4 regions of the Yinghuangia sp. YIM S09857 genome follow, and region 4 is predicted to be linked to each of the others. Evidence: riboswitches for the same ligand, from Rfam matches in the RefSeq annotation. Region 4 holds a riboswitch; each other region holds the start of a gene.
What was found. Region 4 has a riboswitch for cyclic di-AMP ahead of ACRX5S_RS17995 (NlpC/P60 family protein). Riboswitches for the same ligand answer to the same signal wherever they lie in the genome.

Region 1 (4,967 bases), on a different contig from region 4:
TTGTAGAGCGGGCGCCACGTCGCCGGATCGGGGAACACCGGGTCGGGCAGCAGCGCCGGATCCGGTTCGCCCATGACCAGCATGCGGGTCCCGGGCGGGGCGGCGGGGCCGAGTGCGTTGCGTTCGGTGGACGCCGGGCGCGGCAGCACGCGCGTACCCGCCCGGCCCTGCGCCTCGACGATGCCGCGCTCGCGCAGCAGGCGGTACGCGGCGGCGACGGTGTTGGGGTTCACGCCGAGCCCCGCGGCCAGGGTCCGCACGGGCGGCAGCGCGTCACCGGGCGCGAGGTCGCCCTGCCGGAGATCGCGCTCGATCGACGCCGCGATCTCGGCGGCGGTACGCCCGGTCGGGGCCACGGCTTCCTCCTGAACTGCGGGTGCTGCTCGTACTGCGGGTGCTGCTCGTACTGCGGGTAATGGCGGTGCCGCCGGCGCTGCGCCGAACAGCGGAGCCACGCACGGCCGCGCAGGTCGGCCGCCCGGCGACCCAACCGCCGGCCCCTGCGTGCCCCGCGTGCCCTGCCGGGCCGTTCAACCACGTCCCGCCGCCGAACCACCCGCTCGCACCCTATTCCGTTGACAGTCCCCCGACCCCTCCGCCTATTGTACTAGCACCAAATCATGATTGACCTAGTACAAAGAGGTTCCGCCATGAGTGTCGCTCGCGAGACCCCCGAGCCGCCGACAACCCCCGACGTCTACGCCCGCACCGAGGTCACCACGCCCACGCGCTACCGCGAGCGCATGCGCTACGACGCGGACACCGTGCACGCGATCCTCGACGAGGCGTTTCTCGCGCACGTCTCCTTCACCGCGTTCGGCCGACCGCAGATCCTGCCGCTGATCTTCGGCCGCGACGCCGGTCGCCTCTACCTCCACGCGTCCAGCGGCTCGCATCTGGCCATCGCGGTACGGCACGCGGGCGACGAGGGGCTGCCGGTCTCGTTCGCGGTGACGCTCGCCGACTCCCTGATCCTGTCGCGCTCGGCCATGCACCACTCCATGGACTACCGCTGCGTGATCGCCCACGGGCCGCTGCGCCGGGTGACCGACCCCGACGAGACCGCGCGCGGCTGGGCGACACTGCTCGACCACCTCATCCCCGGCAGGTACGCCGACAGCCGCCCGCCGAACGCCAAGGAGGCCGCGCAGACCGCACTGTTCGCGCTGGACCTGGCCGACGTGGCCGCGAAGTCCCGCTCACACGGCCTCTCCGAGGACGCCGCGGACCGGCACCTCGACCACTGGGCAGGCGTGATCCCCCTCCGCACCGCCGCCGCGGCCCCCCGCCCCGACACCGGTGCACCTGGCGAGCCCCCCGCCTATCTCAAGGAATGGCTGGCCCGACACGCATGACTCCAGGCCGCACCTCCCCCGGCGCCCCACCCCATCCCCCATGGACACCACACAGGACACCGGGCCGCCCCAACAGATCTCGTATACGGGATAAAGTCCCGAATATGAGAAACGATGTCGATGAACGCCTCGCCCGGCGGCTGACCGCGCTGCGCGTCGAGCGCACCTGGTCCCTGGACGAACTCGCCGGGCGGACCGGGGTCAGCCGCTCCACGCTCTCGCGCCTCGAACGCGCCGAGATCAGCCCGACGGCCGCGCTGCTCAACAAGCTCTGCGCGGCGTACGGCCGCACGATGTCGCGCCTCCTTGCCGAGGTCGAGTCCGACACCGAGCCGGTGCGGGTACTGCGCGCGGACGAGCAGCCGGTCTGGACCGACCGGGCCTCCGGTTTCGTGCGGCGCTCGGTGTCGCCTCCGCATCCGGACCTGCGCGCCGAGATCGTCGAAGGGGAACTCGGGCCGGGCGCGCATATCGCGTACGACGGCCCGCCGACGCCGGGCCTCGAACACCACATCCGCGTCGCCGACGGCACGCTCGCGGTGACCGTCGAGGGGGTTGCGCGCACGCTCACCGAAGGGGACGCGATGAGTTTCCGACTGTGGGGGGCGTCCGCGTACGCCAACCCGGGCGACCGCCCGGTGCGCTACACCCTCGTGGTGGTGGCGCCGTGACGGACGAGGCCGCGGTCCGCATCCACCGCCTGTCGGCCGACGGCTTCGACCGCGCCGCACCCGCGCTCGGGGCGCTTCTCGCGGAGACCGTGGCAGGCGGCGCTTCGCTCGGGTTCCGGATGCCTTTCGCGCCCGCCGACGCGGCCGCGTGGTGGCGGGGTCAGGCGCAGGCCGTTCGGTCCGGTGCGCTTGTCGTGTGGACCGCGTCCGACGAGAGCGGCGGCGCGCCCGGCCACCTGCTCGGCACGGTCGGCCTCGCCTTCAACACGTGGGCGAACGGCGGGCACCGCGCGGACGTCGTCAAGCTGATGGTCCACCGCGACGCCCGCGGGCGGGGCCTGGGACGGACGCTGCTGCGGACCGCCGAGGAGTACGCCGCCGCGACCGGGATCACGTTGCTCATGCTCGACACCGAGGCGGAGAGCCCGGCGGAGCGGCTGTACGCGGCGGCGGGATGGACGCGGTACGGCATTGTGCCCGGGTACGCGGCCGATCCCTCGGGGGCGCTGCGCGACTGCACCTTCTTCTACAAGCCCCTCGGCGGCGACTCCGTGGGCGGTGTCGCTTCGCGCGGGCGCGAGGTGCGCGGTGCGGCGGCGCGGTGACGTCGCGGGCCACCTTTCCCACATCCGGAACGTCCTAATCGCGGAGATCTGTCGGATTCTCATAACTTTGCCCCCGCTTTACCGAATCGACGCTGCATCACACGCGGGCCACTGTGGGTGAGGCGAACATGCCCTCTGTGGCGCGGCGGTCACCGTGCGGAGAAATTTGCACACATACCGGTCGATCCGAACTACACCGCGTGGCCTATTCCCCGTTCCGCGATATTCCCAAACTGGCTTTGCGGGAGGGGGATTTGAGTTGTCGGAGTCCGTCTGCCTACCTTTCTCGGCGTCGGTGTCCCACACATCGGCCCCGCTCGCCGGAACGCCTAATTCTGCCGCCGGCCGAGACGGGGAACGCTGAGAAGCAACCACGGCAGAAGCGGGGGAACCAGGTGAAACGCCGGCCCGGCGACAACCGGGACGGCTTGGGGTGAAGCCGCGCTCGACGGCCCTTTCCGAAGGGCGGACGAGAGCGGCCGGGCAACTCCAGCCCGAATCCGACAGCTCACCTCGCAGGCGTAGGAGAGGAAACGCTTGATGCTGTCCGCAACTCGCACCCGTCTGACCACGAAGTCCCGCATCGCCGTCGCCGCCGGTGTCACCGGCGCCGCGATCGCCGCCCCCCTGATCGGCGCCACGAGCGCGTCCGCCGCGCCCGTCAGCACCTGGGACAAGGTCGCCCAGTGCGAGAGCACCGGCAACTGGTCCATCAACACCGGCAACGGCTTCTACGGTGGGCTTCAGTTCACCAGCTCCACCTGGCGCGAGTTCGGCGGCACGCAGTTCGCCCCGCGCGCCGACCTGGCCACCAAGGACCAGCAGATCGCGATCGCCGAGAAGGTGCTCGCGGGCCAGGGCCCCGGCGCCTGGCCGGTCTGCTCCGTCAAGGCGGGCCTGACCAAGAACAGCGGCACCCCGTCCATCGACACCGGCTCCAACGGCGGCTCGACCGCCAGGACCGAGGCCGCGCCGAAGAGCCAGTCCGGCTCGAAGCTGTCCGAGGACACCAGGTCCGAGGCCCGTTCCGGCGCCAAGACGGGTGCCAAGTCCGAGGCGAAGACCGAGAGCAAGGCTCCCGCGTCCGCGTCGGCCGCCACCACCTCGTACACCGTCGTCGTCGGCGACACCCTCTCGAAGATCGCCGACGCGCAGGACGTCGCCGGCGGCTGGGAGAAGCTGTACGACCTCAACCGCGGCGTCGTCGGCGGCAACCCGAACATGATCTACGCGGGCCAGAAGCTCGCCCTGGCCGGCGGCCAGGCGGCGGCCCCGCAGACCGGTGCCAAGCTCACCGAGGACACCAAGCCCTCGACCGGCGGCACCAAGAACCAGGCCAAGAGCCAGTCCGGCGCCAAGCTGAGCACCGACTCCGGCAGCTCCGCGAAGTCCGGCGGCACCACGGCCAAGAACTCGGGTGACAGCGCCACCGCGTCGTCGTCCTCCGCGTCGGGCTACACCCGTCCGGTCCCGGGCGCGCCGCACGGCTCGTACGGCAACTCGGGCTCGCTGTGGTCGAACGGCCACACCGGCGAGGACTTCTCCGCCGCGTCGGGCACCTCCGTCAAGGCGGTCACCTCCGGCACGGTCGTCAAGTCCGGCTGGGGCGGCGCGTACGGCAACGAGGTCGTCATCAAGCACGCCGACGGCAAGTACAGCCAGTACGGCCACCTGTCGTCCTCGTCCGTGTCGGTCGGCCAGAAGGTCTCGACCGGCCAGCAGATCGGCCTGTCCGGCTCGACCGGCAACTCGACCGGCCCGCACCTGCACTTCGAGATCCGCACCACCCCGAGCTACGGCTCCGACATCAACCCGCTGGCCTACCTGCGCGCCCACGGCGTCAGCATCTGAGCCACGTCTGAGCCATACACCGGACGCCCCGCGCAGTTGTGGGGCTGACGCGGGACCGCAGTAACACCGACGCCCGGCCGGGTCATCCGGCCGGGCGTCGCCGCGTTCCCGCGGTGTCGTGCTCCCGCGTCGCCGCGTCCGCGCGTTGTCGTGCTCCCGGGCTGCCGCGAACCACGCGTACCAACAGCCCTCCGGGTTCCGGCGGTTCAGTCCTTCGGCGCCGCGCCGAAGCGCAGGAATCCGGCGACCTGCGGGGCGAACGTCACCACGCCGTCCCCGACTCCACGGCGTATCCCCTCGGTCACGTCGTCGTCCGGCCGGCCGTACACCTCGAAGCTCTCCACGCGGCAGTGCTCCATGACGCCCTGGATGTAGGGGTCCGCAAGTCGCCAATGCGCGCGCACCGCCTCGGAGTCACCGAACATCTGGAAGCTGTGCGCCGTCATCTCCGGTTCGTCGATGAAGACTTCGACCATGAGCTGGGG
Region 2 (4,967 bases), on a different contig from region 4:
GGTGTTCGCGGAGGTCGAGGACATGACGGTGACGGTCTTCGTGCGCGACAGCGGTCCCGGCTTCGACCCGGGTGCGCTGCCCGAGGACCGCCTCGGTGTGCGAGAGTCGATCCTCGGGCGCATGCGCCGCAACGGCGGTACCGCGGTGATCCGCAGCGAGCCCGGCGAGGGCACCGAGGTCGAGCTGGAGATGGCGCGTGGCTAGGCCGAGGAACAGGAGCACCAAGTGAGCACCCAGGGCCCGCAGGGCACTCCGCAGGACACTCCGCGTTCGCAGGGCACGCCTCGGGGCGCCGACGGCGCCGCCGACCCCGCGGGCACCGGTTCGGCCTCCGCCGAGACGCGTGTGCGCGTCGTGCTCGTCGACGACCACCGCATGTTCCGCACCGGCGTGCGCGCCGAGATCGGCGAGGCGGTCGAGGTCGTCGGCGAGGCCGAGGACGTCGCCTCGGCGGTCTCCGTCGTGCACGCCACGATGCCCGAGGTGGTGCTGCTCGACGTGCACCTGCCCGGCGGCGGGGGCGTCGAGGTGCTGAAGCAGTGCGCCGGGGTGCAGGGTTCGGTGCGGTTCCTGGCGCTGTCGGTGTCGGACGCGGCCGAGGACGTCATCGGCGTCATCCGGGGCGGCGCGCGCGGCTACGTCACCAAGTCCATCACCGGCGACGAACTCGTGCGCGCGGTGGGCCGCGTGGCCGAGGGCGACGCGGTCTTCTCGCCGCGGCTGGCGGGCTTCGTGCTGGACGCCTTCGCGGCGACCGACGTACCGCCGATCGACGAGGACCTGGACCGGCTGACGCAGCGCGAGCGGGAGGTCCTGCGGCTGATCGCGCGCGGGTACGCGTACAAGGAGATCGCGCGGCGGCTGGTGATCTCGGTCAAGACGGTCGAGACCCACGTGTCGGCGGTGCTGCGGAAGCTCCAGCTCTCGAACCGGCACGAGCTGACCCGCTGGGCGACCGACCGGCGCCTGGTCTGAGGAACGCCGTACGCCCCCGCCTCCGGCGCACCGGAGGCGGGGGCGTACGTGCGTACGACGTGCTGCTGCGGGTCAGCCCACCCGGCGCGCCGAGTGGAACGGCATCTCGGTGATCGGGGCGACCTTGATGACCGACCCCGGACGCGGGGCGTGCACCATCTTGCCGCCGCCTATGTACATCCCGACGTGGCTGATGTCGGAGTAGAAGAAGACCAGGTCGCCCGGCTGGAGCTGGGACTTGGAGACCGCGGTGCCGACCTTGACCTGGTCCCAGGTGGTGCGGGGCAGTTTGACGTTGGCCTTCGCCCACGCGGCCTGCATGAGGCCGGAGCAGTCGAACGAGCTCGGGCCCGCCTTGCCCCAGCCGTACGGCTTGCCCTGCTGGTCCATCGCGAAGTCGACGGCCACCCCGGCCCGGCCGGAGACCGGGACGTTCGTCACGGGGGGCTCGGGCTTGTCGCGGTCGGCCCGTTCGTCGGCGCGGGCCTCTTCCTCGGCGTGCTCGTTGGAGTCCAGGACGGCCTGGCGCTCGGCCTCGGTGAGGGTGTTGAGCAGCGTCTGGGCCTTGTTGAGCTTCTCCTGGATCTCGTTCTTCTTGCCGTTGAGGTCCTTGCGCAGCGCGTCGAGGTCGGCGAGCTGCTGGGACGCCTCGGCGCGGTCCTGCTGGAGCATGCGCGCCTGTGCGGCGATCTGTTCGAGCCGGGTGGCCTGCTGGCTGTCGATCTGGTCCAGCATCTGGGCCTTGGAGAGGTACATCGCGGGGTCGCCGCTCAGCGCGAGCTGGAGCTCGGGCGGCATGCCCCCGTTGCGGTACTCCTCGGCGGCTATGACACCGATCTGCTCGCGCAGTTCGTTCATCGCGGCCTGCTCCTCGGCGACGCGGGCCTGCGTCGCGTTGGACTCCTTTTGCAGCACCTCGACCTGCTCCTGCACGCCGTTGAAGACGTCGGTCGCCTTGGCGACCTCGCGGTGGAGCTGGTTCACCTGCTCCTGCACCTGGGCGGAGGTGGGCGTCGGCTCGGCGCTGGAGGTACCGGCGAACGCCACGACGCCGGTCACGGTCACGGCGGCGGTGGCCAGGGTGGCGGCACCGCGGTGCACGGTGCGCGGCTTTATCCGGCGGTGCTGTGCGGGACGGCGATGGGACGCCACGAAAGCGTCACTCCTTCCTCGGCCGCCTACCGGGTTAGCTGACAGGCTCGGGCGGAAGAAGACGCCCTACGACTCCGGACTGGCGGGCCCGGACCCGATTCGCCTCGGTGGGACGTGGGTCCCCGGCTCCGGCTGGTGCTCCGCGCGCCTTGGGGGCGGCCGCGGAACGTCGCCGGACTCGGCGGTGGCGACCGTGCACTCCTGGTGGAGTACGGGGGTACGGCCGCCTGGCCGAGAACATTAGTCACAGGAGTGTCACGATCCCCAGGATTCCTCGCCGTATTACCAAGTCTTTACCTTGGGGGCCGTTTCATTGTCCGCTTTGCGATTTTTGTAGTCTCGGATCGCCACCCCCACCGTGAGGAGCGTTCCGTGGACGTCGTCCGACAAATTCTGCTCGTCCTGCACATCATCGGGATCGGCTCCCTGCTCGGCGGCTTCCTGACCCAGATGAAGGGCATGAAGACCGGCGACGTCCGCGTGGTCCCGGCGATGACGCACGGCGCCCTCACCATGCTCGTCACCGGCATCGCACTGGTCGGCGTCCTCCAGGCCGACGACGTCGAGGTCGACAACACCAAGATCAGCGTCAAGCTCGCCGTCCTCATCGCGATCCTGCTCATGGTCTGGGCGAATCGCGCCAAGGACCGCGTCGGCACGCAGGTCTTCGGCGCCATCGGCCTGCTGACCGTCGCGAACATCGCGATCGCTGTGATGTGGACCTGAGTTGACGCGGGCCCGGGTTCGCCGTCCGGCCGGACGGGCGGGGACCGGAACACCGCCCGCGGCTCGTAGACTCGGCAGACGATGAGCAAACTCTTCGACGACATGCCGCTGCCGGGGTTCGACGCCGACATCCCGCTGCCCGCCGAGCCGCACCCGGACGACGCCCCACCGCCGCCGCCCGAGTACGACCCGGCCCCCGACGACCTGTTCGCGGGCGACTTCGCCGAGCCCTCCAATCTGTACGAGGGCCACTACCGCAACGGCGCCCGCAAGCCGGTGATCGACCCCGCGCGCCTGCTCGACGGCATGAACCCGCAGCAGCGCGCCGCGGTCGTCCACGAGGGCTCCCCGCTGCTCATCGTCGCGGGCGCCGGCTCCGGCAAGACGCGCGTGCTGACCCACCGCATCGCGTACCTCCTCGGCGCGCGCGGCGTGCATCCCGGCGAGATCCTGGCGATCACATTCACCAACAAGGCCGCGGGCGAGATGAAGGAGCGCGTCGAGGCGCTGGTCGGGCCGCGCGCCAAGGCCATGTGGGTCTCCACGTTCCACTCCTCGTGCGTGCGCATCCTGCGGCAGCAGTACAAGAAGCTCGGCCTCAGCTCGACCTTCTCCATCTACGACGCCGCCGACTCGCAGCGCCTCATGGCGATGGTGTGCCGCGACCTGGACCTCGACCCCAAGCAGCACCCGCCGCGCAAGTTCAACGCGCAGGTCTCCAACCTCAAGAACGAGCTCATCGACCCGGAGACCTACGCGTCAGGCACGCAGAACGACGCCGAACGCAAGCTCGCCGAGGCGTACACCCTCTACCAGGCGCGCCTGCGGCAGGCCAACGCGCTCGACTTCGACGACCTGATCATGACCACGGTCAACCTGCTCCAGGCGTTCCCCGACGTCGCCGAGCACTACCGGCGCCGGTTCCGGCACGTGCTGGTCGACGAGTACCAGGACACCAACCACGCGCAGTACGTGCTGGTCCGCGAACTCGTCGGCGGCGCCGCCGGCCACGGGCCCAAGCGCACCGCCGACGGCGACCTGGTCAACCCCGCCGAAGAGGGCCTGGCCGAGGTGCCGCCCGCCGAACTGTGCGTCGTGGGCGACGCCGACCAGTCCATCTACGCCTTCCGCGGCGCGACCATCCGCAACATCCTCGACTTCGAGTCGGACTACCCGGACGCCACGACGATCATGCTGGAGCAGAACTACCGCTCCACGCAGACGATCCTCACCGCCGCCAACGCCGTCATCGAGCGCAACAGCAACCGGCGCGCGAAGAACCTGTGGACCGACTCCGGGCAGGGCACCTCGATCACCGGCTACACCGCCGACGACGAGCACGCGGAGGCGCAGTTCATCGCGGACGAGATCGACCGCCTGACGGACACCGGCAAGGTCACCCCGAGCCAGGTCGCGGTCTTCTACCGCACCAACGCGCAGTCGCGCGTGTTCGAGGAGGTCTTCATCCGCGTCGGCCTGCCGTACAAGGTCGTCGGCGGAGTGCGGTTCTACGAGCGCAAGGAGGTGCGCGACGCGCTCGCGTACCTGCGGCTGCTCGCCAACCCGGACGACGTGGTCTCGCTGCGCCGCATCCTCAACGTCCCCAAGCGGGGCATCGGCGACCGGGCGGAGGCGTGCGTCGAGGTGCTGGCGGCGCGCGACCGCGTGCCGTTCGCGGACGCGCTGCGCCGGGCCAGGGAGGCGCCGGGCCTGGCGACCCGCTCGGCCAACGCGATCGCGGGCTTCGTGGCCCTGATCGACCAGCTCCGCACGGTCGTGGACGGTGGCGCGGGGCCCGCGACGGTCCTCGAAGCCGTCCTCGAACAGACGGGCTACCTCGCGGAGTTGCAGGCCTCCACCGACCCCCAGGACGAGACGCGCATCGAAAACCTCCAGGAACTCGCGGCGGTGGCCCTGGAGTTCGAACAGGCGCAGCCCGAGGGCACGCTCGCGGACTTCCTGGAGCAGGTCGCCCTGGTCGCCGACTCCGACCAGATCCCGGACGACGATGGCGGCGTGGTCACGCTGATGACCCTGCACACGGCGAAGGGCCTGGAGTTCCCGGTCGTGTTCCTGACCGGCCTGGAGGACGGCGTGTTCCCGCACATGCGGG
Region 3 (4,967 bases), on a different contig from region 4:
GAGGGCAGGACGCTGAAAGGCAAAACGCTGGAGGGCAAGACGGCCGTGGTGACCGGCGGGTCGCGCGGGATCGGCCGCGGGATCGTGGAACGCCTGTGCCGGGACGGCGCGCACGTCCTCTTCAACTACGCGTCGAGCCATGCCGCCGCCGAGGACGTCGTCCGCCAGGTGGGCGACGACGGCGGCAAGGTGCGCGCGATGCAGTTCGACCTGACCGAGCCGGACGCCGCGGAGCGCCTGATGCGTGAGGCCGAAGCCGAACTGGGCGGCCTGGACATCCTGGTCAACAACGCCGCGACGGCGTTCGTCCCGACGCCGCTGGCGGACGTCGAGCCGGACCTGTTCGACCGGGTGATGGCGACCGACATGCGGTCGGTGTTCGTGATGCTCCAATACGCGGCCCGCAGGATGCGCGACGGCGGCCGCATCGTCACCGTCTCGACGCTCAACACCGTCCACGCGGCGCCCGGCATCGCGCCCTACGCGGCCAGCAAGGGCGCGATCGAGCAGTTGACGTACGTCGCCGCCCGCGAACTCGGGGTCCGCGGCATCACTGCCAACGTGGTCTCCCCCGGCGCGACCGACACCGACCTGCTGCGCGGCACCAACCCGCCCGAGGCGCTGGAGATGGCCGCGGCGATGTCGCCGCTGGGACGCCTGGGCGAACCGTCCGACGTGGCCGATGTGGTGGCGTTCCTCGTGGGCCCCGACGCCCGGTGGCTGACCGGCCAGAACGTCCGCGCGACCGGTGGCATCACCTGACCCGTCGCGGGCGCGTCCCGGGACGCGTCGCGGGCGCGTCCCGGACGCGACGGCGCGCGCGACGGGTGTTCGCGGCGACGCCGGGGGGGCGTCCGGCCTATCGGGACCCGCGCCGGCGCTTCCGGTACCGGCTGATACCGACCACGACCGTGGCCACCAGAACGACGGCGAACACCGCGGCGACGTAAGCCGGAGCTCCGCCGAACGTGACGGCGGCGAGCGCGGCGCACACCGGTATGAGGAGGATCAGGCCGTGCTCGCGCACCGCCGCGCGGAATCCGGCGCAGCGCGAGCGGAGGCGCGGTTCCCCGGCGTGCGGGGAGGCACCCGGCGGCCGCAACCGGCGAGGGCGGGCCCGGCGGGGCGGCCGTTCCCTCGGGCGCCCGTCGGGCGGTGCGTCCGGGGCGAGCCGGTCCGGCAGCGTGGTCCCGGCGGGCGGGGGTGCGTCGGCCCCGGGTCTGTCGGACGGCGGTCGGGTGAGCAACAGGTCGCTCACGGAAAGCACGAAGTCCTCGTCGTCGAGGAGGTCGCGTTCGATCTCGCGCAGGATCAGGCGTTCTCGTCTGCTGAGTGCGGGCCCGGACATGGTGGACACCTCCGTACCGCGCCGGGGGCTCTACTCGTCGCCTGCCCGGAGACGGGCCCGAGAAACGCCGCGAACCCCTGCGGACACCCGCGCGGACGGCGGGTCCACGAGCTGAGAACCGTGGACTGCCGTCCGCGCGGGGCCGGTCAGGGGTTGTGTCTCCGGCGGTCGCGCCGCCGGAAGTGCCGCGCGGATCACCGCACCGGACTCGTCACGGAGCACCGCACGGAGCACCGCGTGAAGCTCGCGAGGAGTACCGCACAGAACGTCGCGGCACGCTCCTGGAAGAACTCCGCGATCAACCCCGCGAAGCGTCCTGCGCTGGACTTTGCGCGGCACACTGCGCGCAGTGCCGCGGCAGCCGCCGCAGCCGCGGTACCCGCAGCGTCACGCCGGGCGCGTGGCTCCCGCGATCGGCATCGAGTCGACGTCGACGATCTTGACGACGCTGCGCGAGTTCGGCGCGTGGATGATCTTGCCGTCGCCCAGGTACATGCCGACGTGGCTGATGCCCGAGTAGTAGAAGACCAGGTCACCGGGCTGGAGGTTGGAGATCGAGACCTTGTTGCCGTTCGCGAACTGCGCGTTGGTGACGCGCGGCAGCGAGACGCCGGCCGCCTTCCACGCGGCCTGGACCAGGCCGGAGCAGTCGTACGCGTTCGGGCCCGCGGCGCCGTAGACGTACGGCTTGCCGAGCTGCGCCTTGGCGAACGCGATGGCGGTGGCCGCCTTGCCGGACGACGGCGCGGTGACGGCGCTGCCCGTCGACGGCTTGGTCGCGGCGTTGTTCTTGGCGGTGGTGCCGGCGGTGTCCTGGCCGGTGGACCGGGCCGGGGCCTTCGCGGGGGTGTCGACGGTGAGCTTCGCGCCCGAGCCCTGCGGCTTGCCGTTCGCCGGCGCCTTGGGCGCGGTCTTCGGGGCGGGCTTGGGGGCGGTCGTGGGGGCCGTCTTGGCCGGGGCCTTGTCGGTGACCGAGGTCTTCGACGTGGTCGGCGCCTTCGACGCGGCGTCCTGGGCGACGCCGGCGAGCTTGAGGACCTGGCCGATGTCGATCCAGTCGGCGCCGCGCGGGAGCTGATCCCGGTTGATCTCGTACAGCGCCTGCCAGTTGCCCGGAATGTCCTTGGCCTGGGCGATCTCGGAAAGGGTGTCGCCCGCGACCACGGTGTACGTGGCGAGCGGCGCGGTGGGCGCGGCCGGGGCCGCGACGGGGGCGGGGGCGGTGGTGACGGTGGCGTCCGGTGCGGGGGCGGCCGCGTCGTCCGGCGCCGAGACCGGGGCGTTCTGCGGGAACGCGGGGGCGGCGGGCGCGGCGTGGGCGGTGGTCGCGGTGAGTGTGGCGCCGAGTCCGGCTATCCCGGCGGCGGCCACCAAGCAGCGAACGCTGTGGGCAGACAGCATGAAGTCGTTCCTCTCCTGCCGCCTGCGAGGTGAGCTGTCGGATTCGGACCGGAGCGGCCCGGCCGCGCATGGCACGGCTTCACCCCAAGCCGGACCCGGATGTCCGGGTACGGCGTACCACCTGGTTCCCCCGCTCCCGTCCGGATGCTGTGCATCATCACCAGGACCGGGGACGGGATTCGGCGTTCCGGTCGGCGGGCCACGCCTGGGCGGCGAAACCGGGGGTGACGCTAGACAGAACGCCCGGGCCACCACAACTCGCGCGGGTCGGTTTCCGGCCGGATAAAGGGTGCGTCAAGCCAGGCAAGCCGCACAGAGGCTATTCCGGCCTACCGGTATGACATGCGGATATGTCGCAGAGTGAGCGTGACGGTCCGATCACCCAAAAAGTTTTGAAACCACCTTGACAAGAGCGGAAGGCAAATCCCACCACGTCCGATCTTGTCCATATTTGGGCAACGGAAGGGTTTGTCGCCCATTCGGATCCGCCGGACTGCGGCCCCCCGGTGGTGGCCCTAACGTCGACAGGACGACCGTCATTTCATGGCGACTCGTCATTAAATAGACATTTCAGGAGGCCCGGTGACCGAGGCCCTGCGCCGCAGCCTGACGTGGCTGTCCTCCCCCACGCCGCTCGCGCTCCCGATCCGTGCCCTCACCCTGGCCCTCGCCTGGGGCCTCGGCCTCGGCGGCATGGCGATGCTGTGGGAGGGGGTGCCCGGCGGCGCGGGCGGTTCCGTGGTCTGGTTCGGCTTCGGGATCATCGCCGCGGTCCTGGGCGGCGCGCTCGGCCTCTCGCTCTTCCTGCCGATCGCCCGCGACGAGACCTCGCGCGGGTCCGACCGCGCCTGGGGCGCGGCCGGGCTCGTCACCACCGTCGTATGCGCGCTCGGCGCCGTCGCCGTGCTGGGGTTCGACCAGCTCGCACGCTTCTGGGTCGGGCTGGGCCTGTAGGACCCGCACGGCCGGAGAACCAGGGAAAGGCCGGCGGCCGGTCCGGCCGCCCGACCCGTTTCCCGGCCCGACGGCCGGCCCCGTCTGCGATGCGGCCGCCCTTCCGGCCGCTCAAGGATTAACCCCTCCGGCGCCGCTCAGTACCAGCCCTGCCCGGCACCCGCCCCTCCCGCCCCGTACGCCTGACGGCGCGCGGCGGCCGCGCTCCGGCGCTTCCAGCGCAGGTACGAGCCGAGGTATCCGAACGTCCACAGCCCGCACGTGAACAGCACCCCGACCACGTGTGCCACGTGCGGGAACGGGCGTACCCCGGTGGCCGCCGGCTGGTACCCGGTCGCCGTGCCGCCCCCGGTGTGCGGGCCCGACCACGACGCGGACGGCACGGTCCCGGCCCGCGCGATCAGCCCAGGCAGCCATCCGAAGAGGCCGCGGGACGCCAGGCCGTTCACCATCGCGGCCTGGCTCGCCTGCCGCTGGGCGCGCTGCTGCGCGGCGGCCACCGCGTGCGCGGGGATCCGGGCGGGCTGCGGCCCGCCGCGGAAGGTCACCCCGTACAAGTCGCGCACCCGCTTGGCCTCCCACACCGACAGCGCGGTGATGGTGACCGGTGCGCCGAGCGTCACCACCATGGCGATCACCGTGGGCACCCGGTTGTTGCCCGGCGACGCGAGGTCGACGGCGGCGACCGCCCAGGACAGCGTCGGCGCGAGCAGGCTGGGCATCAGCAGGTGCCCGTCCGCGGCGGCGAACAGGTGCCGCGGCACCAGGAAGAAGGCGAAGATCGCGAAGAAGCCGGTCCAGATGAACCCGGCCAGTCCCAGCAGCAGAAGCACCCACAAGCCGGGGTTGTCGGGCCTGGCCTGGACCAGCCCCGTCGCCGTCACGGCCGCGAGCAGGCCGCCCGCCCCGAGGAACCACGCCATCGACATCATCGGGTAGCGCATCGCGCGGCGGGTCTCGCGGCGCACGTTGTCATGTGACAGCAGGACGAACGCCAGCGCACAGAGCGGCACGGCGACCATGGCGACCACGACCGAGACCGTGATGTGCAGAACCGCCTCGCTGACGATCTTGTCGCCCTCGACGCTGTCGTACTTCACCCCGACCCACACGACGACGGCCATGCCGATCAGGGTCCGGATCAGGCTGATCTGGTCGATGCGCGGGTCGGGCGGCGCGAGCCGGTTCTGCGGTTTCAGCGCGCGCTGGGCCGCGCCCTTCGGGTTGAGCAGGTACGACAGCACCTTGCGCGCGACGCCGCCGA
Region 4 (4,967 bases):
GAACTCCGCCGGCGAGATCCGCAGGACCGACACGAACGCGCTGGTGAGGCGGCTCTTCTGATCCGGCGGCCCGACCCCGGGCGGCGGCGCCTCGCCGACCGCCCGGTAGAGCTCGACCAGTTTCTCCTGCCCCCACCGCTCGGCGATCATCCGGCAGGCCAGCCAGCCCATCTCGTACGCCTGCGGCAGCGCCTCCTGCGTCGTCTCGAACTGCTCGTCCGTCGGCAGCGCCTGCGGTACCCGCCCCTCGCGCACGTCGCGCCGCAGCTCCGGAGCGGCGCTGCGGATGGTCTGGCCCGAGTTGAGGTACCCCACGTAGTCCGCGAAGCCTTCGGACAACCACGTGGGCGTCCAGTTGCGGGTGAACGCACGGCTCGCCACATGGGTGATCTCGTGCGTCATGACCACACGCCGCTCGACCGCGCCGAGATCGCGGAACGCGTCCGGGTTGACGATGACCCGGTCCGCCGCCGCCGAATCCGCGTCGGCGCCGCGCTCGCCGGTCGTGACGGCCGCGATGCGCGCGTACTTCTGCGGCTCGGCGCCCAGCAGGCGGGCCATCTGCTCCTGGTTCGCCGGGACGATCACGACGGCCTTCCCGGCCCACACTCGGCCCCAGACCTTGTGTACGTCGGGCACCGCGTCGTCCATGTCCTTCTGATAGGACCGCAGGTCGTTCTTGTCCCCGACACCGAGGACGATTCCGGAGTCGCCGCTCAGCACGGTGACCGGGCCGAGGTCCCAGACCTGCACCGCGCCGCGCATGCCGCTGTCGGCGCCGTCGGAGTCGGCCGCGATCAGCCAAGCGCCGTCGCGGAGCACGAAGGTGAGGTACTGCGGGCTGCGCACCGGCGCGCTGTCGAAGCCGTCGATGCGGTACAGCAGGTCCACCTGCGCGGTGAACACCGTGGCGCCCGCGAAGGACGCGAGGCGCTGGTCCGGAAGGGTGAAGGCGTCGGCGGCGACGAGCTCGTAGTCCCAGGACGCGAACGGGATCTGCGCCGCGTTGTCGAACGCGACGGCCTGTGCGTCGTGGAAGGGTTTCGCGGCCGGGTCGATCGTCGCGAGGTAGGCCGCGCGGTCGTGCGCGCGCACCGCGGTCGCGCGGCGTTCCAGCAGCCGGGCGATCGCCTCGTTGCGGGGGTCGGTGTGCTTCTCCTGGCCCGCCGGGAGGTCGGCGGCCCGGAGGGGCAGGGTCGGGCTCGTACCGGGAGCGGGCCTGCCGCTCGAACCGTCCGAGCCCAGGCCGACGATTCCCAGGGCGATTCCGGCGGATATCGCGACGCACACTGCCGCGAAAACCAGGAGCCACCGCGGGATCCGTCGCGCCCTAGGGCTCCGGTCGTCCACGGACCGATCGTACGAGACGGCGAACCGCGGCACCCGCCGAGTGCCGCGCACGGGGGAACGGCCGGGTGCGGGGAGCGGGCGGCACGGGCCGCGGCGGCGCTGTTCGGCGTCCCCGGTTCCGAGCTCAGGCCCGGGCGCCGGGCCGGGCTCTGGTCCGGGCGCCGTCGGGCGGTTGCTCCGGTCGGCGCCCGGGCGGCGCGGTCACGGGTGGGTCAGGACGGGCGGACGACCTTGACGACCGTCATCGAGTGCAGCGGCGCGTACCGCACGTTGGTGCCGGGCTTGGGAGCGTGGATGATCTGGCCGCCGCCCGCGTAGATGCCGACGTGCGACATGCCGCTGTAGTAGATCACCAGGTCGCCGGGCTGGATCTGGTCGACCGGGACGCTGCGCCCGGCACCGGCCTGCGCCTGCGACGTGCGCGGCAACGAGACCCCGGCCTGCTTCCAGGCCCAGCCCGTGAGGCCGGAGCAGTCGAAGGAGTTGGGCCCTGTGGCGCCGTACACGTACGGCTTGCCGATCTTGGACGCGGCGGCCGCGACGGCGGCACCGGCGCGCCCGCTGACCGGGACGGTGACCTTGGGGGTCTCGGTCGCCGGCTTGGTGGTGCTCGGGGACGGCTTGGCCGAGGTCGGCGGGGTGCGCGTGTCGTCGCGCGAGGCGCGGTCGTCCGCCTCGTTCGCCTCGCCGTGGCCCTCCTCGGCGAGGATCGCGGCGCGCTCGGCCTCGGTCAGCGTGTTGAGCAGGGCCTGCGCCTGCTGGAGCTTCTTCTCGACCTCGGCCTTCTTGGCCGACAGGTTCTTGCGGGTGTCCTCAAGCTCCCCGAGCTTCGTGGACGCCTCGGCGCGCTCCTGGTCGAGGGTGCGCTTCTTGGCCTGGATCTGCTCGATCGACGCGGCCTGCTGCGCGGTGATCTGGCCGAGCGCGGCGGCCTTGCTCAGGTACTCGTCGGGCTTCTCGGACAGCATCAGCTGGAGCGTGGGGTCCATGCCGGCGTTGCGGTACTGCGCGCTGGCGATCACCCCCATGGTGCTCTGGAGCGTCACGAGGTCTGACTGCTCCTGGGCGATCCGCTCCTGGATCTGCGAGACCTGGCCCTGCAACAGCTCGGTCTTCTCCTGGAAGCCGTTCAGCTCCTCGGTGGCGACCTCTGCCTGGTGGGTCAACTCGTTGATCTGGGCCTTGACCTGGTCCTTGGAGGGGGCCGGGTCGGCCTGGGACATGCCCGGGGAAAGTGCCACGGCGGTGGCGGCGGCGGCGGTGAGCACGCCGACGCGCGTTTTGCTGGGCTTCTTCGGCCGTCGGTGGGACGCCACGTGGGCGAACTCCTTCTTCCTACGCCCGCCTACCGGGTGAGCTGACGGGTTCGGGCCGGAAGACACGCCCTACGACACCGACTTCGTGTCGATTCACCCCACGGGGATTGGTTCCCCGGCTCCGACTCGACCTCTCGGCCTCACCGGACTCGGCGGGAGTCCCCGCCCGCCGCCCTGGCTGGGCGATCGACATTGCGGGTACTCAGCCCGAGAGATTAGTGAACCGAGCTTGATCGGTTCAAATCAATCGCCGAAGTTTTACGAGAGAACTCGCGATTAACGCTTCCGGCTCCACCGAACGTGATCAGAGAGCGACCATCTGTTCATACTTTCGCGGCGGTTTGCGGCGTTGCGCGGGGGGCCCGGCGGCCGCCGGACGCGGCTCCGGCGGCACCGGTTTCGGCGGGTCTTCGTGCAGGTCAGGGACGTATCGCAGGGGCTTGCTCAGGCCCACGTCGGCGAGCAGGGCTATCCGGTCGACCGTTTCCGGGGAGAGCTCCAGGCAGCCGGTAATTCCGGAATTCCGCCCTACGGGCGAATCACCCGTATCGGTGTCGTTACGGAGCTTTGTGGGATATCCCACATCGACCACGGCGTGTCGGCACACCGGAACCGACTCGTTGGATTTCGATGAATCGGGCGAAAAGTCCGATTTATCGTCGAGAATTTGGGTGACCACACAATCAGCACACGCCGGACCCCGGGCACGGCACGTACGGCAGCAGACCCGCATGGTCGTCCACCTCTTCCGTTGCGTTCCGATGGAGCTGTGACGGAGCGGTTGCTCCTGGAACACACGGTAGGGACGGGCACTGACACAACGTCACATGTCAACCACGGCGGTCGAGATGGGACGCATCGCACGCCCCGGCATCGGACGTGGCACGGGATGCGGCATGGGACGTCGGGCGGGACGCGGCGCCGCCCGGGGGTCAGCCGCGGGCGAGGCGGCGCAGCAGCATGGTCGACGGCACCGGGCGCGCACCGGCCCGCCGCACGCCGTCGGCGACCTCGCGGTCCGAGGAGACGACGATCACCGGACGGCCGGGTGGTTCGGCGCGCACCAGACGGCGGATGAGCTCGTCGGCGGTCTCCCCCGCCTTGCTGAACCGCACGCGGACGCCGCGCGGCGGAGCGAGCAGCACGGGAGCGTCCAACTGCGCGCCGTCGAACACACAGGTGACCTCGGCCCCGGTCTGCGCGGCGATCACCGCGAGGCCCCCGAGCAGGCGTACGCGCTGCTCCGAAAGGGCGAGGGACGGGTAACCCGTTTTGGTGACGTTGTAGCCGTCGATGACGAGATGCGCCTGCGGCAGGCTCAGCAACTGGTCGAGAAGCGCCGGGTCGTCGCCCTCCAGGGCGCGCTTGGCGATGTCCTTTGGGCTCGCACCCTCGGGCGCGACGGCGTCGACCGTGTCCGCGGGGCGGATGCCGACCGGGGGCAGGGCGAGTTCGCGGCGCAGCCCCTGGGCGGCCTCCAGCACGGTGTCGAGCAGCAGGCGTACGCGCGTGTCCTCCATGCTGCGGCCTTCACGCGCGGCCCGGCGGCTCGCCTCCAACGCCGACTCCGCCTCGGAGACCCGGCCGCGCAGGCGACGCGTCTCCTTGTCGGCGGCGGCAATCGCCGTCTGCGCCTCGGCGCGTACGGTCTCCAACTCCGCCTGGGCGCGCTTCGCCTCCTTCTCGGCATGCTTGGCGCCGCCCTGGAGCCCGCGCACCTGTCTGCGCAAGTGCTCGGCCTCCTTGCGGGCTTCCTCCAGATCCGCCCGCAACTTCTCCTGCTCGGCCCGCGCTGCGGCGCGCAGCGTGCCCAACTCGGACTCCAACCGCTCCACCACGGCGGCGGCCTCGGCCCCGGCCCGGTCCTGAGCGGCGCGCTCCGCGGCCTGTCCGGCCGTGTCCAGCAACGCCACCCACCCGGGCGGCCGCAGCAGATACGCGGCGGCGGCCACATCGAGCGGATCGGCGGCGGCCGGCGGACGCCCCGCATCGAGAGCCGCCGCAAGATCCGGCAACCCCCTCCGCAGACGCTCCGCTATCCGTTGCCGGAACACCGGGTCGTTCTCCAGCACCCCGGCCAGCGGGGTCGCCGCGAGCTTCGCCCGACGCGAGGGGGTGAACCGAGCAAACTGCCGCAACGGAACGGGGATCTCGTCCACCGTCATGGCCCCGAGCCCATCCGCCGCCAACGCGATAACCCGCTGCCGAACCCCGTCCGGCAAAGGCCCCCGAGGCGCAACCTCCCGCGTGTCGGACTCCGCCCCGGCCCCCTCTCGCGAGGCAGCCGCGTCGCCACCGGCG

Region 1: another riboswitch for cyclic di-AMP. It lies ahead of ACRX5S_RS11110 (transglycosylase family protein); the one in region 4 lies ahead of ACRX5S_RS17995 (NlpC/P60 family protein).
Region 2: another riboswitch for cyclic di-AMP. It lies ahead of ACRX5S_RS14700 (NlpC/P60 family protein); the one in region 4 lies ahead of ACRX5S_RS17995 (NlpC/P60 family protein).
Region 3: another riboswitch for cyclic di-AMP. It lies ahead of ACRX5S_RS05150 (C40 family peptidase); the one in region 4 lies ahead of ACRX5S_RS17995 (NlpC/P60 family protein).

What each region holds. Positions count from the first base shown of each region.
Region 1 is NZ_JBPKBH010000004.1:498,174-503,140, reverse strand. Features, by position in the region: gene ACRX5S_RS11130 (aminotransferase class I/II-fold pyridoxal phosphate-dependent enzyme) at 1-356, opposite strand, end outside; gene ACRX5S_RS11125 (pyridoxamine 5'-phosphate oxidase family protein) at 651-1,355, shown strand; gene ACRX5S_RS11120 (helix-turn-helix domain-containing protein) at 1,460-2,026, shown strand; gene ACRX5S_RS11115 (GNAT family N-acetyltransferase) at 2,023-2,631, shown strand; cyclic di-AMP (ydaO/yuaA leader) riboswitch at 2,980-3,168, shown strand; gene ACRX5S_RS11110 (transglycosylase family protein) at 3,172-4,482, shown strand; gene ACRX5S_RS11105 (hypothetical protein) at 4,689-4,967, opposite strand, start outside.
Region 2 is NZ_JBPKBH010000006.1:169,119-174,085, forward strand. Features, by position in the region: gene ACRX5S_RS14690 (PspC domain-containing protein) at 1-205, shown strand, start outside; gene ACRX5S_RS14695 (LuxR C-terminal-related transcriptional regulator) at 227-976, shown strand; gene ACRX5S_RS14700 (NlpC/P60 family protein) at 1,049-2,128, opposite strand; cyclic di-AMP (ydaO/yuaA leader) riboswitch at 2,137-2,272, opposite strand; gene ACRX5S_RS14705 (hypothetical protein) at 2,501-2,854, shown strand; gene pcrA (DNA helicase PcrA) at 2,936-4,967, shown strand, end outside.
Region 3 is NZ_JBPKBH010000002.1:424,847-429,813, forward strand. Features, by position in the region: gene ACRX5S_RS05140 (SDR family oxidoreductase) at 1-762, shown strand, start outside; gene ACRX5S_RS05145 (hypothetical protein) at 860-1,348, opposite strand; gene ACRX5S_RS05150 (C40 family peptidase) at 1,736-2,749, opposite strand; cyclic di-AMP (ydaO/yuaA leader) riboswitch at 2,755-2,911, opposite strand; gene ACRX5S_RS05155 (hypothetical protein) at 3,332-3,703, shown strand; gene ACRX5S_RS05160 (hypothetical protein) at 3,841-4,967, opposite strand, start outside.
Region 4 is NZ_JBPKBH010000007.1:386,357-391,323, forward strand. Features, by position in the region: gene ACRX5S_RS17990 (hypothetical protein) at 1-1,350, opposite strand, end outside; gene ACRX5S_RS17995 (NlpC/P60 family protein) at 1,563-2,666, opposite strand; cyclic di-AMP (ydaO/yuaA leader) riboswitch at 2,677-2,826, opposite strand; gene ACRX5S_RS18000 (hypothetical protein) at 2,971-3,345, opposite strand; gene ACRX5S_RS18005 (NYN domain-containing protein) at 3,599-4,967, opposite strand, start outside.